Regions from separate parts of the Rhizobium sp. BE258 genome, predicted to be linked through region 2. Evidence: riboswitches for the same ligand, from Rfam matches in the RefSeq annotation. Region 2 holds a riboswitch; the other holds the start of a gene.
The links. A riboswitch is a leader RNA that binds a small molecule or an ion and turns the genes downstream of it on or off. The one in region 2 is predicted to bind FMN.
Positions count from the first base shown of each region.

Region 1 (7,318 bases), on a different contig from region 2:
CGATGGAGGAGCTTTCGGCCCTGTTCGGCTCCTGCATTCACAGGGAACTTCGCCCGCTTGCGGCGTCCGAGTGGACCAACACCCCCTCGATCCGCGGTGGCTACAGTCATGCCCTGCCCGGCCATGCGGCGGCGCGTCAGGCTCTGGCAAGGCCGTTCGACAACCGGATCTTCTTCGCCGGCGAAGCGACCAACCGCACAGATTTTTCGACCGCGCATGGAGCCTACGAAAGCGGGCTTCGGGCCGCCGAAGAAGCGCTGCAGGCGCTCGGCCGGTAGAGCCGCACCCCCAATTGCAACCGGTAGAGCTTTGTGCCACGCTGGCCGTGCCGTTTCGGCATTCGCAGAGGAAGGGGACCCCTCGCATGCTTCTATTTCTTGCATTTTTGATCGGGATCATTGCCGGCCTTCGGGCCATGACCGCACCGGCCGCAGTCGCCTGGGGGGCAGCCCTCGGCTGGTTCGACGTGTCGCAGACGCCGCTTGCCTTCATGGGTTACAAATGGACGCCGTGGATCTTCACGGTGCTGGCCGCCGTTGAGCTGATCACTGACCAGCTGCCGACAACGCCCAGCCGCAAGGTGCCGATGCAGTTCGGCGCCCGCATCATCATGGGTGCGTTGACAGGCGCCACGATCGGCGCATCCGGCGGCTCGCTGGTGGCTGGCCTGATCGCCGGTGTGGTTGGCGCCATCGTTGGGACGCTCGGCGGGGCTGCCGTCCGCGGCAAGCTCGCAGCCGCTTTCGGCAAGGATACGCCCGCCGCCCTCATCGAGGACGCGATCGCCATCGTCGGCGCGCTCCTGATCGTATCGGCTGTCGCATGAAGACCTATGACGCCATCTTCATCGGGGCCGGTCAGGCAGGCCCCTTTCTCGCCGCCCGCATGGCCGAGAAGGGCATGAAGGTGGCGCTGATCGAGCGCAAGTATCTCGGCGGCACTTGCGTCAATGCAGGCTGCATGCCGACGAAAACGCTGGTCGCCAGCGCTCGCGCCGCCCATGTGGCCCGGACCGGCGGCGACTACGGTGTCAGGATTTCGGGCGCGATCGAGATCGACATGAAGACGGTGCGCAAACGCGCCGAGACGGTGACCATGAACGCCCGCAACGGCCTGATCGGCTGGTTCTCGGGCATGAAGACCATGGAGGTCATCTACGGCCATGCGAAATTCGCCGGCCAGAAGACCGTTGAGGTGAACGGCGAGACGCTGACCGCACCGTTGATCTTCCTGAATGTCGGCGCCCGCCCGGCCATTCCTGATTTTCCCGGCCTTGCCGATATCGATTACCTCACCAGCACCTCGATCATCCAGCTCGACACCCTGCCCCGCCATCTCGTGGTGATCGGCGGCAGCTATATCGGCCTTGAATTCGCGCAGATGTACCGCCGCTTCGGCGCCGAGGTGACGGTTATCGAACGCGGCCCGAAGCTCGCCTCCCGCGAGGACGAGGATGTTTCGGATGCGATCGAGGAGATCATCGTTTCCGAAGGCATCACGGTTCACACCGGCGCGGAGAACATCGCTTTCGCGAACGCGGCTGACGGTGTCGCTGTCTCGATTTCCGGCAAGCCGGATATCCAGGCAAGCCATGTGCTCGTCGCCACCGGCCGCACGCCGAATACCGGCGATCTCAGCCTCGAAGCGGCTGGCGTCGCGACCGACAAGCGCGGCTTCATCACCGTCGATGACCGGCTGATGACCAATGTCGACGGCATCTATGCGCTCGGTGACTGCAACGGCCATGGCGCGTTCACGCATACATCCTATAACGACTTCGAGATCGCCGCCGCCAACCTGCTGGATGGCGGCGACCGCAAGGTCTCCAGCCGCATTCCGGCCTACGCGCTCTATATCGACCCGCCGCTCGGCCGCGCCGGCATCACCGAGAAGCAGGCCCGCGCCTCGGGCCGCAAGGTCATGGTCTCCAAACGGCCGATGAGCCGGGTCGGCCGCGCTAACGAACGCGGCGAGACCAAGGGCTTCATGAAGATCGTCGCCGATGCGGAGACCAAGGAAATCCTCGGCGCCGCCTTCCTGGGCATCGAGGGCGACGAGGCGATCCACGGTATCATCGATGCGATGAATGCCGGAACCCGCTATCCGGTGCTGCAATGGTCGGTGCCAATCCATCCGACGGTCTCGGAACTCATTCCGACCATCATCGGCGATCTCAAGCCGGTTTGATCAGACAGGCCATCTGACGCCGCTTCCGGACTTGCATTCTTTCCGATTTTGGATTTACCTCGCACTGTTCTCAGGGCGGGGTGCAATTCCCCACCGGCGGTATCGGGTTTACGCCCGGAGCCCGCGAGCGCTTCCAGCAATGGAAGGTCAGCAGATCCGGTGAGATGCCGGAGCCGACGGTATAGTCCGGATGGAAGAGAGCATGCAGGCAGAACCTCTCCAGGGAGAGGTGACTGATGCTGTTCGCCCAAGGGAGAATTGGGCCGCCGCGGCGGCTCGAAGCAACAGCCAGAGATGGCACCCTTGAAAGGCAGAGACATGACAATCGCAACCAAACCACAGGGTCACCGGATCGCCATCGTGCGTGCCCGCTGGCACGCCGGTATCGTCGATCAATGCGTGAATTCCTTTATCTCGACATGGAAGGCGCAGGGCGCCAACGCGGCAGAGGTCGAGATTTTCGACGTGCCGGGCGCGCTTGAAATCCCGCTCCATGCGCAGACACTGGCCCGGACGGGCAAATATGCGGCAATCCTCGGCTGCGCCTTCGTCGTCGACGGCGGCATCTACCGGCACGACTTCGTCGCCGGAACGGTTCTCGATGGCCTGATGCGCGTACAGCTCGATACCAATGTGCCGGTGCTGTCTGCGGTGCTGACGCCGCACCACTTCCAGGAAAGCGAAGCGCATATCGAGTTCTTCATGAACCACTTCGTCATCAAGGGCCAGGAAGCGGCCAATGCCTGCCGCGCCATCCTTGAGGCCCGCAGCAATCTCGCCGTCGCTGCACTCTGATCGGTAGGACAGGACAATGCGCCGGGAAATCAGCCCGGCGCATTGATCACTTCGCCGTAAAACGGTGCGCCTTGCCGCGTTCCGCAGCCGGTGCAGTGCTTGTCAGCACCTGGCCGTGAAAACGGCTGAGCTGACCGGTGACGTCGGCGATTTCGCGCTCGGCACGCGCCGCGTCCCAGCCCAAAGCTGCGGCGGCGATGCCGGCGATTTCCCGCAACCCCTCGATCGTCAGGCGCCCCTCGATCGCCAGCGTCGTGCGGCGTAGCACGATATCGGCGAGATGAACGACGAGTTCGTTGCGAGTGATCCAGTCGATTTCCTTGAAGCTGTGCTGCGGCGCGCCGGTCAGTCTCGTATCGTCGGAATGTACCGAAGCGGATGCGAGGATCGCCGCGGCCGTCGTGCCGTACCGGCCCAGCAATTCGTCGGCCCGCTCGATCGTTATGCTTGCCTTCGCTGCCAGATCCTTGATCCAGTGACCGCGCTTCTCGCCATCGGCGGGAAAGCCCTTGCCGCCGCCGATTGCAAGGTAGCGGGTCGATTCATTGCGGTTCCGCTGTAGGCGCGAGAGAACGGTATCGGCAACCTCCTCGGCGAACCCGCGGAATGTCGTCCACTTGCCGCCGACCAGTGAGACGATCGGGAACGGGCGGTTGCCCTTGGGTTCCTTTACCGGCGCGGAATGGTCCCGGCTGATGAGCCCGGGTGCCGTCGCATCCGATGCCGGGAGCGGACGGATGCCGCTATAGCTGTAAACGATCTGATCGCGGTCGAAGCGCAGCGTCGGCAGCAGCGAACGGACGCTCTCGAGGAAATAGTCGGTTTCCGGTTCCTCGCAGCGAACGTCATCTGGATTATCGGCTGGAATATCGGTCGAGCCGACCAGCGCCAGGCCGAGATAGCTGTAGACCAGGCAGATGCGGCCATCGTCGGCTTCGAAATAGATCATGTGGCCGTTCAGGCTGCGTACCAGTTCAGGATGATCGAGCAGGATATGCGATCCCTTGGTGCCGCCGATCATCTTCGAGGGGGCGCCGAGTGCGGCGTTGACATGATCGATCCAGGGACCGGCGGCGTTGACGACCAGCTTCGGCTTCACCGCGAACTCGCGGCCATCGGCCTGCCGGAATGTCAGCGATCCGCCTGAGACCGTTTCCATCGTGGTGAAATTGGCAGCCAGACTTTTCGGATTGGCATCGAGGCCATCGCGCACGAGTTCATAGACCAGCCGCTCCGGCCGGCTGATCTTGGCGTCATAATAGATGCCGCCGGCGACGATCGCTGGGGTCACATGCGGCATTTCCTTGCGGGCCTGCTTCTTCAGGATCAGCCGGTGTTTCGGCATCACCCGATCGCGCGAGCCGAAGAAGTCGTAGAGCCGCAGGCCGATCTTGATCAGCACCGCACCGCGGCTGCGCGGTGCCGTCTTGGAGCCGAAGAGTGTGCGGATCGCCGCCCAGATGCCGCGCGTCCAGGAAAAGACCGGGATAAAGGTCGGCAGCGGCTCGACGCAATGCGGGGCGTTCTTGAGCAGGAGATTGCGCTCCAGCGTCGATTGCGCCACGAGGCCGAATTCGCCGGTCTCGAGATATTTCAGCCCGCCATGGATGAGCCGCGAGGGCGCAGCGCTCGTACCGGAACCGAAATCCGCCTTGTCGACGATCAAGCAATTGACGCCCTGCACCGAGAGATCGCGAAACAACCCGGCGCCGTTAATGCCCGCGCCGATGATGAGGACGTCGATGTCGCCCCCGCCGAGATCGGAGAAGCGCTGCTGCAGATCGGCTGTCATGATGTCATCGTCCTAAATCGCCCGCCGCAGCAGGCATCATTCATTTCAGTTCACGGCCTGATCGGGCGCCAGCGCCGCGATCTTCGGCCAGAGCGGCGTCATGGCATCGGCGATTTCGCGAAACAGCTGGTAGCGCGTCTCATAGTCGGCGCTGCGTGCCGGGTCCGGCTGGCAGGTTTTCTCGATGCTTTCGGTATCGCGTGGATCGCTCTGCGGATCGGCATAGATCCCGGCACCAGACCCGGCGCAGAGCGCCGCGCCCCAGGCCGCTGCTTCGTCGGTTTCGGTCACGGTGACCGGCATGCCGAGGATATCGGCAAACATCTGCACGACAGCGGGATTGCGCGAGATGCCGCCCGCCAGACGCGCCCGGTCGAATGAGAACCCGTCGCGCAGAGCATCGACATGGATACGGTGATTGAAGGCAATACCCTCAAGCACGGCCCGCAGCATGTCGCCGCGATCATGCCAGCCGCCGAGCCCAAAGAACCCGGCGCTCGCCTCCGCGCCATAGGGCGAGCCGAAGAGATAGGGATGGAACAGCGCGGTCGAGGGCCGCTTGAATGCCGCATCGATCTCCGGGCCAAGCAGGGCATGAACAGAGCGGCCGCTCGTCTCGCCCTCAGCCCGCTCGGCGGCGCAGAGCTTGTCGAGAAACCAGTCGTAATTCGCCGTCGATGCCGGCGAGATCGACATGCTGTTCCAGATGCCGGGCGCAATGCCGTTGCGGCAGAACCAGCGCCTGTCGACGCGCGGTTCGGACGATAGCGTCTCGTTGATCGAGTAGGTGCCGGCGATGATGGCGACGACGCCTTTGCCATATCCCCCGGCTCCGAGCGCCGAGGCGGTGACATCATGCAGACCCGCCATGACGGGCGTGCCTTCGGTGAGGCCGGTCAGATTTGCGGCCTCGCGCGTCACCCGGCCGACGATCTGGTCGGAACGTGAAGCCGGCGGCAAGGCGTGAACGAGCTTCTGCAAACCGAAGAGCCGCAGCGCATCCTGGCTGTAATCCTGTGTCTTCACGTCGGTGAAAGAGGTGCTGGCCTCGGTGCGATCGGTGCCGATGATGCCTGTCAGGCAGAAACGCAGCCAGTCCTTGCAGCTGATGAAATGGCCGATGCGCTTGTAGCGCTCGGGCTCCATTTCGCGGATCCAGGCGAGCAGCGCCGAGGGTGCGGAGACGTGCGGGATCTGGCCGGTCAGTTCGATGGCGCGCTCGGCGACATCACTGTCCGTCCATTCGTTGACGATTGGGCCTGCCCGGCTGTCGAGCGACAGGATGGCGCGGCCGAGCGGCTGCTGATCCCCGTCGAGCAGATAGATACCGTCGCCATGCGCGGTGGCGGCTATACCCTGGATATCGCTTGCGGGGCGCTTGCTGAGCGCGATCGCCTCGCGGATAGCATCGGCCGTCGCGCTCCACAATTCGCCCATGTCGCGCTCGATATGGCGCGCCTTGGGAATGAACTGCGTGACGCGGCGCCTGCTGACTGCGAGCGGCGTGCCGTCAATGTCGAAAATGACGGCCTTGGTGACCGTCAGGCCACTATCGATCCCGAGCAGACTCGGCATTCGCCTTCCTCACTATCAGCAACCGGTGGCCGGGTTACAAGCGCCCTCCGGCGCTCTTGGCGACCACCACGTTGATATCCTTGGACCGCATGCGGTCGATGTGCACGGCGTCGGTCTTGTCGTCGACGATGACGACGTCGAACTCGTCCAGTGCTGCGAAACTATGGAGTGCCCGCCGTTCGAACTTGGTGTGATCGGCAAGCAGGATGCGTTTGACGGAACAGTCGAACATGGCGCGCTTGGTATCGACGGTCTCCGGCGACTGGTGCAGGACCGTGCCGTCGCTGATCGCCGACATGGAGATGAAGGCGATATCCGCCCGCAGCCCCTTGATCTCGCTGATCGTCATCCGGCCCATGAAGGCGTTGCACCAGTTGTAATACTGGCCGCCGAGTGCCAGCAGCGTCACGTCATGCATGCCAGTCAGCGCGTTCATCAGCGTCAGCGAATTGGTGATCGCGGTGACAGGCACCTTCGACGGCAGGTGCGCCGCCATCTGCAGAACCGTCGTCGAATCGTCGAAGAAGATCGCCTGCCCGGGCTCGACGAATTGCATCGCTGCCTCGGCAATCAGCTTCTTCTCCGTTGCCTGCCGGTTCGAGCGATAGACGTCGCTCGATTCGATCAGGTTCGTCGCCGCGGCGGTCACGATGCCGCGCGTCTTGCGGAAAAGCCCGCGGCTGACGAGTTCATCGACATCGCGATGGGCCGTCATCAGGCTGATCCCGAAACGATCCGTCAGGTCTTCGATCCGCATCGAGCCTTCATTCATCACGGCCTCCGCGATCATGCGGCGGCGCGCGATCTGGCGCGTCTGCCGGCTGTCGCTTGTCAGCTCTTCCAACAGATCTTCGCCCTGGCTCGTCTTCTGTGTCACGGGGTCACCCTTGTCGCTGAATTCTGGATCCCAGCTTCGTACAGTGATTGCCACGCCAAGGCAAAAAGGTGAAACGGAACGGGCGGTTGCTG
Region 1 is NZ_JAVDWL010000001.1:907,148-914,465, reverse strand. Features, by position in the region: gene J2X43_RS04250 (NAD(P)/FAD-dependent oxidoreductase) at 1-278, shown strand, start outside; gene J2X43_RS04245 (DUF4126 family protein) at 365-826, shown strand; gene J2X43_RS04240 (FAD-containing oxidoreductase) at 823-2,187, shown strand; FMN riboswitch at 2,250-2,393, shown strand; gene J2X43_RS04235 (6,7-dimethyl-8-ribityllumazine synthase) at 2,506-2,982, shown strand; gene J2X43_RS04230 (glycerol-3-phosphate dehydrogenase/oxidase) at 3,029-4,774, opposite strand; gene J2X43_RS04225 (FGGY-family carbohydrate kinase) at 4,820-6,349, opposite strand; gene J2X43_RS04220 (DeoR/GlpR family DNA-binding transcription regulator) at 6,384-7,226, opposite strand.
Region 1: it holds a riboswitch for FMN, as region 2 does, so the genes downstream of both, J2X43_RS04235 (6,7-dimethyl-8-ribityllumazine synthase) here and J2X43_RS24220 (DMT family transporter) in region 2, are expected to answer to the same signal.

Region 2 (7,318 bases):
GCAAATTCGGTTTCCCGGTCGCGACCGTCCGCGTCACCTTCTCGAAGAAGTGACGCCCTGCCCTATCTCCCTTGCGGTCGCACGCTTGCCGCCATTTGCGGCGGCTGCTAGTTGCGATGCAGTTTCATCACGAGGGAGATTTCCATGAAAGAACATAGTTTCGGCCGCATGCCGTTTTCGGTCACCAATGTCGGCTTTGGCGCCTGGCAGATCGGCGGTTCGTGGGGCGATGTCAGCGAGGCTGACGGCCGCGCGGCGCTGAACGCGGCGCTCGATGCCGGCATGACCTTCATCGACACAGCAGACGTCTATGGCGACGGCCGCTCGGAAAAGATCGTCGCCGACGTCTTGAAGAGCCGCGGCGGCAAACGGCCGATGGTCGCCACCAAGGCCGGCCGCCGCCTCAACCCGCATGTCGCCGACGGTTACACCAAGGCCAATCTCGAAGGCTTCATCGATCGCAGCCTGAAGAATCTCGAAGTCGAGAGCCTCGACCTCGTGCAGCTGCACTGCCCGCCGACGGAAGTGCTCTACCGCGCCGAAGTCTTCGAAGGTCTGAACGAGCTGCAGAAGGCAGGCAAGATCAAGGGTTACGGCGTCAGCGTCGAAAAGGTCGAGGAAGCGCTGAAGGCGATCGAATTCCCGGGCGTCGAAAGCATCCAGATCATCTACAACATCTTCCGCCAGCGCCCGGATCACCTGTTCTTCCAGGAAGCCCGCCGCAAGAATGTCGCCGTCATCGCGCGTGTGCCGCTGGCAAGCGGCCTGCTGTCCGGCAAGATCACCCGCGACACCAAATTCGCCAGCGACGACCATCGCAATTTCAACCGCAACGGCGAAGCCTTTGATGTCGGCGAGACCTTTGCCGGCGTTCCCTTCGAGGTTGGCCTGCAGGCGGTCGAGGAAGTGCGCAAGCTGGTGCCCGAGGGCGCCACGATGGCAGCCTTCGCACTGCGCTGGATTCTGATGCATGAGGCGGTCACCGTGGTCATCCCAGGCGCCCGCAATGGCGAACAGGCCAAGGCCAACGCAGCGGCTGCCAGCCTCGCGCCGCTCTCCCACGACGTCATGGCGGCGACCCGCGAGATCTACGAGCGGCTGATCGCGCCGCATGTGCATCATCGCTGGTAGGGTTTGAGTATATTGGAATGAGAGACGGCCGGGTTATTGCCCGGCCGTTTTTGTTTGGCACTCCATCTTCCTCCCTCATTCCTGTGCTCGTCACAGGAATCCAGCCGACGCGCGTCTGCGCGGCGAGAGGAGTCCCTTCGGCCCAAGGACTTGGGCCAGCTGGATCTCTGTGACGAGCACAGAGATGAGGGAGTTTGTGGCAATCGCCGTCTTCGCGCTCGCTGCGCATGCGTCAGCCCAAACAACAGAAGGCCGGGCTTGCGCCCGGCCTTCCCAATCTCATCCAGCTGTTGCCAGCTCAGTTCGTGCCGACCAGGTTGACCGGGAAGAACAGGGTCTCGCCGGAGGAGTCGCTGACGCCGTCGTTATCGGTGACGGCGTAGGGCCTGCCCGAGGCGTCGAAGGCGAAGCCTTCAAGCTTGTCGAGGACGTAGCCGTTGGTTGCCGTCTTCAGCTCGTCGAGGAAGTCGTGGGCTTCGGTCTTCTTGACAACGGGCAGCTCGCCGCCGAGCTTGGCGGGCTTCAGGTCGGAGATGGCGACCTTGTAGAGCTTCTTCAGCTTGGCAGCATCGCCGACGAGGTTGTCGCGCTCGATGATGTAGACGCTGTCGCCGTGAGCGGAGATTTCCGAAAGACCGACCCAGCCGTTTTCAGACTTGTCGAGCGGGTAGCGAACGGCGCCCCATTCCTTGCTCTTCGGATTGTAGGAGACGAGCTTGACGAAGCCCTTCTTGTCGTCCTTCCACTCGCGCTGAACGGCCATCCACAACGTTGCGTCATCGCCGGAGCCGACGATCGTCACGCCTTCGAAGCCGTAGCGGATCTCGTTATCAGTCAATTCCTTCGGCAGGGCGATCTCTTCCTTGATCTCGCCCTTCGGGTTGACGTGGTAGAGAGCGTGCGGCGTGAGCTTCTCGCTGTTGCCTTCGGAGGCCAGCCAGAACCAGCCCTTGGCGTCGACGGCTACGCCTTCAATGTCGAGCTTCTGGGCAGCCGCACCATCGCGCTTGACTGTCAGCGCGTCAGTGATGAGAGCGGGCTTCTTCGTCGCGTCGATCGTGTAAATCGTCGGCTGGTTGCCGAGGACGCTGTCGGAGACGGCGAAGAGCTGGCCAGCCTTTTCAGGAACAGCGGCAAGACCGGAAAGAGCTGCAAAGCCGATCGGGTTGCCGTCCTTTTCCGCCGAAACGATCTGCGGGTAGGCCTTCTCGCCTTCGGCACGCTCATAGATCATGACGTGCGAACGCGGGCCGCCATCTTCGCCGAGATCGACTTCGTTGGCGGTGGCAAACAGGTTGCGGCTCGGGATGGCGACTGCGCCCTCAGGCGAAACGCCCGACGGCAGGATCTGCAGGAGTTCCGGATCAGCGCCAGTGTCCTTGAAGACGCCGACGACGGAAGCGCGCTCGGCGAGCAGGAAGAACAGCTGGTCGTCGCCGAATTTGGCGGCCTCCAGACCTTCAGGCTCGACGCCCTTCGAGGAGGAGCGTCCCTCGGGATAGTGGCCGAGATGGGCAACGGCGCGCTCGAAGGAGGCGCCCGATTCGTAGAGGACCTTGCCCGTCTTGTCGAAGATGGTGAAGCCGCGCGAGCCGCCTTCATAGTCGCCTTCGTTGGCAACGACGAGACGGTTGTCGTCCAGCCACTTGACGGCGTCGGGCTCGCGAAGGACGCCCTTCGCTTCGTCGGTGAACTTCAGCTGACCGTCCTTCTTGGTGTCGATACCAGAGAGATCGGTGCTGCCGGCGGTGAAATGCGTCTTCACGGTGCCGGTCTTACCGTCGATGATGACGATCTCGTTGTTTTCCTGCAACGTCAGGGCGATCTCGTCCTGGCTGTTGAAGGATACGAATTCGGGCTCCGGATCCTCAGGCGCAACAGCCGAGAGACCCGTCAGCGTGACGTGCTTGATGGTGCCGCAATCGACGGCGCCAGCCTTGACTTCGAAGATCACCAGATCGCCTGCCGGCATCTGCGGAATCTTGCCGTCGTTGACGTCTTCGTCACGCTCGTTCTCGATGGCGATGGTGCCGAGCGTCTTGTCCTTGTTGAGGGCGATCGAGTCCGGCTGACCGCCGAGGTCGCAGGTATTCTCGATCTTCTTGGTGGCAACATCGACGATCGCCAGACGACCCGACGGCTTCACCTTGCTTTCGCTGGTGTTGACGGCGACGAGCGCCTTGCCAGCCGTCGAAGTGACCGACGTCGGTTCACCGTCCATCATCAGCGCGCCAAGAGCCTTCGGGGCCTTGGCGTCGGTGATATCGACGAAGCCGATCGCGCCGAGCGGGCTGTCGCTGTAGACAAGCGTGTTGCCGTCATCGGTAGCGGTGATGATTTCGGCAGAGGTCGTCGAAAGCTTGTCCTTGCCTTCCGGCAGGTTCGAGGCGACCGGAAAGGATGCGATGCGGTTGAAAACAGGCTCGGCGGCTGCCGGAAAGGCAACAGAAGCCAGAAGCACGGCAGCGAGCGCTGCCTTGCGCGATGAAATAGTCATGAAATCCCCCATGCGTCGAAAAATCGAAACATGGGGGTTTTGAGGGAAGCGGATGACAGAGGGATGACAGGCGATGCGTTTTGCACCGCTTTGCATCAAGCCCCTGCCCGCTCGCGTCTGATCTCGTTGCGCATGATGAACAGCGAAGACGTCAAAATCAGCGCTGCACCCAGCCAGAGATAACCTGCCGGCGCATAACCGAAGAACAGCCAGCCCGCGAGCACATTGAGCGGCAGCTTCAGGTCGTCGAAGGGCTGAACGTAGGCGGCATCCGCCACCGTATAGGCGAGCGTCAACAGATATTGCGCGAAGACCGTCAGCAGACCTGCAAAGACGAAGAGCGCGAGGGTGAACCCCTCAGGCAACTCGAAGCCGGCGGCAGCGGCAAGCACGCCATTGATCGGTGTCAGCAGCACCAGCAGCCAGACAGTGATCGTTTCGGGCTTCTCGACGCCGGTCAGGCTCTTGGTGATCAGCGACGAGGCGCCCCAGAAGAGCGCCGAGAGGATCGGCAGCAGGGCGGCCCAGGTGAAGGCATCCGACCAGGGCTGCAGGATGATCATCGCGCCGGCGAAACCGGCGGCGGTGGCTGCCCAGCGCGCCGGGCCAACGCGCTCACCGAGAAACAGGCGGGCACCGAGGATGATGAAGAAGGGCGAGGTCATGACCAGCGCGATCGCCTGCCAGATCGGCACTGTGGCGAGGCCGGAGACCCAGGCCTCGACGCCGAGTGCGGCGAGCGCTACGCGAACGATATGGCGCCAGGGATAGGCGGTGCGCATGGCCGACAGACCAGTGCGCTTGAGAAACGGCAGCGAGAAGACCAGCGCGAAAGCATATTGCCAGAAGGCTGCAGAGGCAGCGGAAAAGCCCATCTTCATCGTCACCCATTGGGTGACGACATTCAGAATGGAAAAGGCGATGCCCGCCAGCACCATGAAGGCGGCACCGGCCATCGCACGCGACGAGGAAAAGCTGAGGGAAGTCTGATTCATGTCTTTCATCCAGAAAGGGACCAACACAAATCAGGACGCATGAGCGCAGGACGGCTGCCGGGCAGACCCTGCCCCGCATACGGCTCGCGATCATTCTCTTTCATCCGGACTATACCGTCGGCTCCGGAATCGCACCGGATCTGCTGACCCCTGCCCCTTTGGGACAAAGCGCTCGCGGGCTTGGGCCGAAACCCTTACCGCCGGTGGGGACTTTCACCCCGCCCTGAGAACAACCGATCCGTAGTTCAAAGGTCTTCCGCCTGCAAGCTGTCCGAAATGCAAAAAGGGTCCGGCTATCGCCGAACCCTTCAAAACTTCGCCTGCCGGTCTCGTTATCCGGCGGCCAAGCAAAACCGGATTAGCCGTTGACGGCATCCTTCAGGCCCTTGCCGGGCGTGAACTTCGGCACGTTGCGAGCCGGAATATTGACTTCAGCGCCGGTGGACGGATTGCGGCCCTTGGTGGCAGCGCGATGAGAAACGGTGAAGCTGCCGAAGCCGGCGAGACGTACGTCACCCTTGCTCTTCAGTTCGCCCTGGACAACGTCGAAAACAGCGTCGACAGCAGAGGCAGCGTCTGCCTTGGTCAGGCCAGCTTTTTCAGCAACTGCGGACACGAGTTCATTCTTGTTCATGTTTCCACCCCTTTCAATGGTTTGAAACGACTCAATCTGTAAGCCAGGCACAGAATAGGTTTCATCAGGCCCGCCGCAACCCAAAAGCCCTGCAAATCAAGGAAAAGCAAGCACCTCCATAAGGTTTTCACAAAAAAGGCTGGCGATTTACGCCAGCCTTTTCGGGGATTTGCAGCAATTTGACATAAATGTGGCGAATGCCGCTCAATGAGCGATGCCAGCACCTGTGTCGTCAAGGCCTTCGACCGTTGCGATGACCGGCGTTTCAACCGTTCCATCCCACTCGATCGGCTCCGGTCTGCGGATCAGAGCATGCTTGATCACCTCGCCCATGCGGGATACCGGGATGATCTCCATGTTGTTCTTCACGTTATCCGGAATCTCCGCCAGATCCTTGGCGTTCTCTTCCGGAATGAGCACCTTCTTGATACCGCCGCGAAGCGCTGCGAGCAGCTTTTCCTTCAGACCGCCGATCGGCAGGACACGGCCGCGCAGGGTGATTTCGCCCGTCATCGCCACATTCTTGTCGACCGGGATACCGGTCATGATCGAGACGATCGCGGTTGCCATCGCCACGCCGGCCGACGGGCCATCCTTCGGTGTCGCACCCTCAGGCACATGGACGTGAATGTCCGACTTGTCGAAGCGCGGGGGCTCGATGCCGAAATCGACGGCGCGTGAGCGGACGTAAGATGCAGCAGCCGAAATCGACTCCTTCATCACTTCCTTCAGATTGCCGGTGACCGTCATGCGGCCCTTGCCCGGCATCATCACGCCTTCGATCGTCAGCAGTTCGCCGCCGACCTCGGTCCATGCGAGACCGGTGACAACACCGACCTGATCTTCGCGTTCGGCTTCGCCATGGCGGAAGCGCGGGACGCCCAGATAGGTGTCGATGTTTTCAGCCGTGACATGGACCGACTTCGTCTTGCCCTTGATGATCTCGGTGACCGCCTTGCGGGCGAGCTTCATCAGTTCGCGTTCGAAGTTACGAACACCGGCTTCGCGGGTGTACTGCTGGCTGATCGCCATCAGGGCATCGTCGCTGACCGAGAATTCCTGCGGCTGCAGTGCATGTTCCTTGATGGCCTTCGGCAGCAGGTGCCGCTTGGCGATTTCGCGCTTCTCGTCTTCGGTGTAGCCGGCGATACGGATGACTTCCATGCGATCCATCAGGGGCGCAGGGATATTCAGCGTGTTCGCCGTGGTGATGAACATCACGTCCGAAAGGTCGTATTCGACTTCCAAGTAGTGGTCCATGAAGGTCGAGTTCTGCGCCGGATCGAGCACTTCGAGCAGAGCCGAAGACGGATCGCCGCGGAAATCCTGGCCCATCTTGTCGATTTCATCGAGCAGGAAGAGCGGGTTGGACTTCTTCGCCTTCTTCATCGACTGGATGACCTTGCCGGGCATCGAGCCGATATAGGTGCGGCGGTGACCGCGGATTTCAGCTTCGTCACGAACGCCGCCGAGCGCCATGCGCACGTATTCGCGGCCGGTCGCCTTGGCGATCGACTGGGCGAGCGAGGTCTTGCCGACGCCCGGAGGGCCGACGAGGCACAGGATCGGGCCCTTGATCTTGGTGGCACGCGCCTGGACGGCCAGATATTCGACGATGCGTTCCTTGACCTTGTCGAGACCGAAGTGATCGGCTTCGAGGATCTTCTCGGCATTGTTGAGATCGGACTTGATCTTCGACTTCTTGCCCCAGGGAATGCCGAGCAGCCAGTCCAGATAATTGCGCACGACGGTGGCTTCGGCCGACATCGGGCTCATCTGGCGCAGCTTCTTCAGCTCGGCGTCAGCCTTTTCCTTGGCTTCCTTGGAAAGCTTGGTCTTGGAGATGCGTTCTTCCAGTTCGGCCATCTCGTCGCGGCCTTCCTCGCCGTCGCCAAGCTCCTTCTGGATCGCCTTCATCTGTTCGTTCAGATAGTATTCGCGCTGGGTCTTCTCCATCTGGCGCTTGACGCGCGAGCGGATGCGCTTCTCGACCTGGAGAACCGAAATCTCACCTTCCATGAAGCCGAGCGCCTTTTCGAGGCGAGCCTTGACGCTGGTGGT
Region 2 is NZ_JAVDWL010000007.1:322,040-329,357, reverse strand. Features, by position in the region: gene J2X43_RS24235 (DUF3833 family protein) at 1-53, shown strand, start outside; gene J2X43_RS24230 (aldo/keto reductase) at 145-1,131, shown strand; gene J2X43_RS24225 (esterase-like activity of phytase family protein) at 1,430-3,640, opposite strand; gene J2X43_RS24220 (DMT family transporter) at 3,724-4,632, opposite strand; FMN riboswitch at 4,712-4,858, opposite strand; gene hupB (DNA-binding protein HupB) at 4,982-5,257, opposite strand; gene lon (endopeptidase La) at 5,462-7,318, opposite strand, start outside.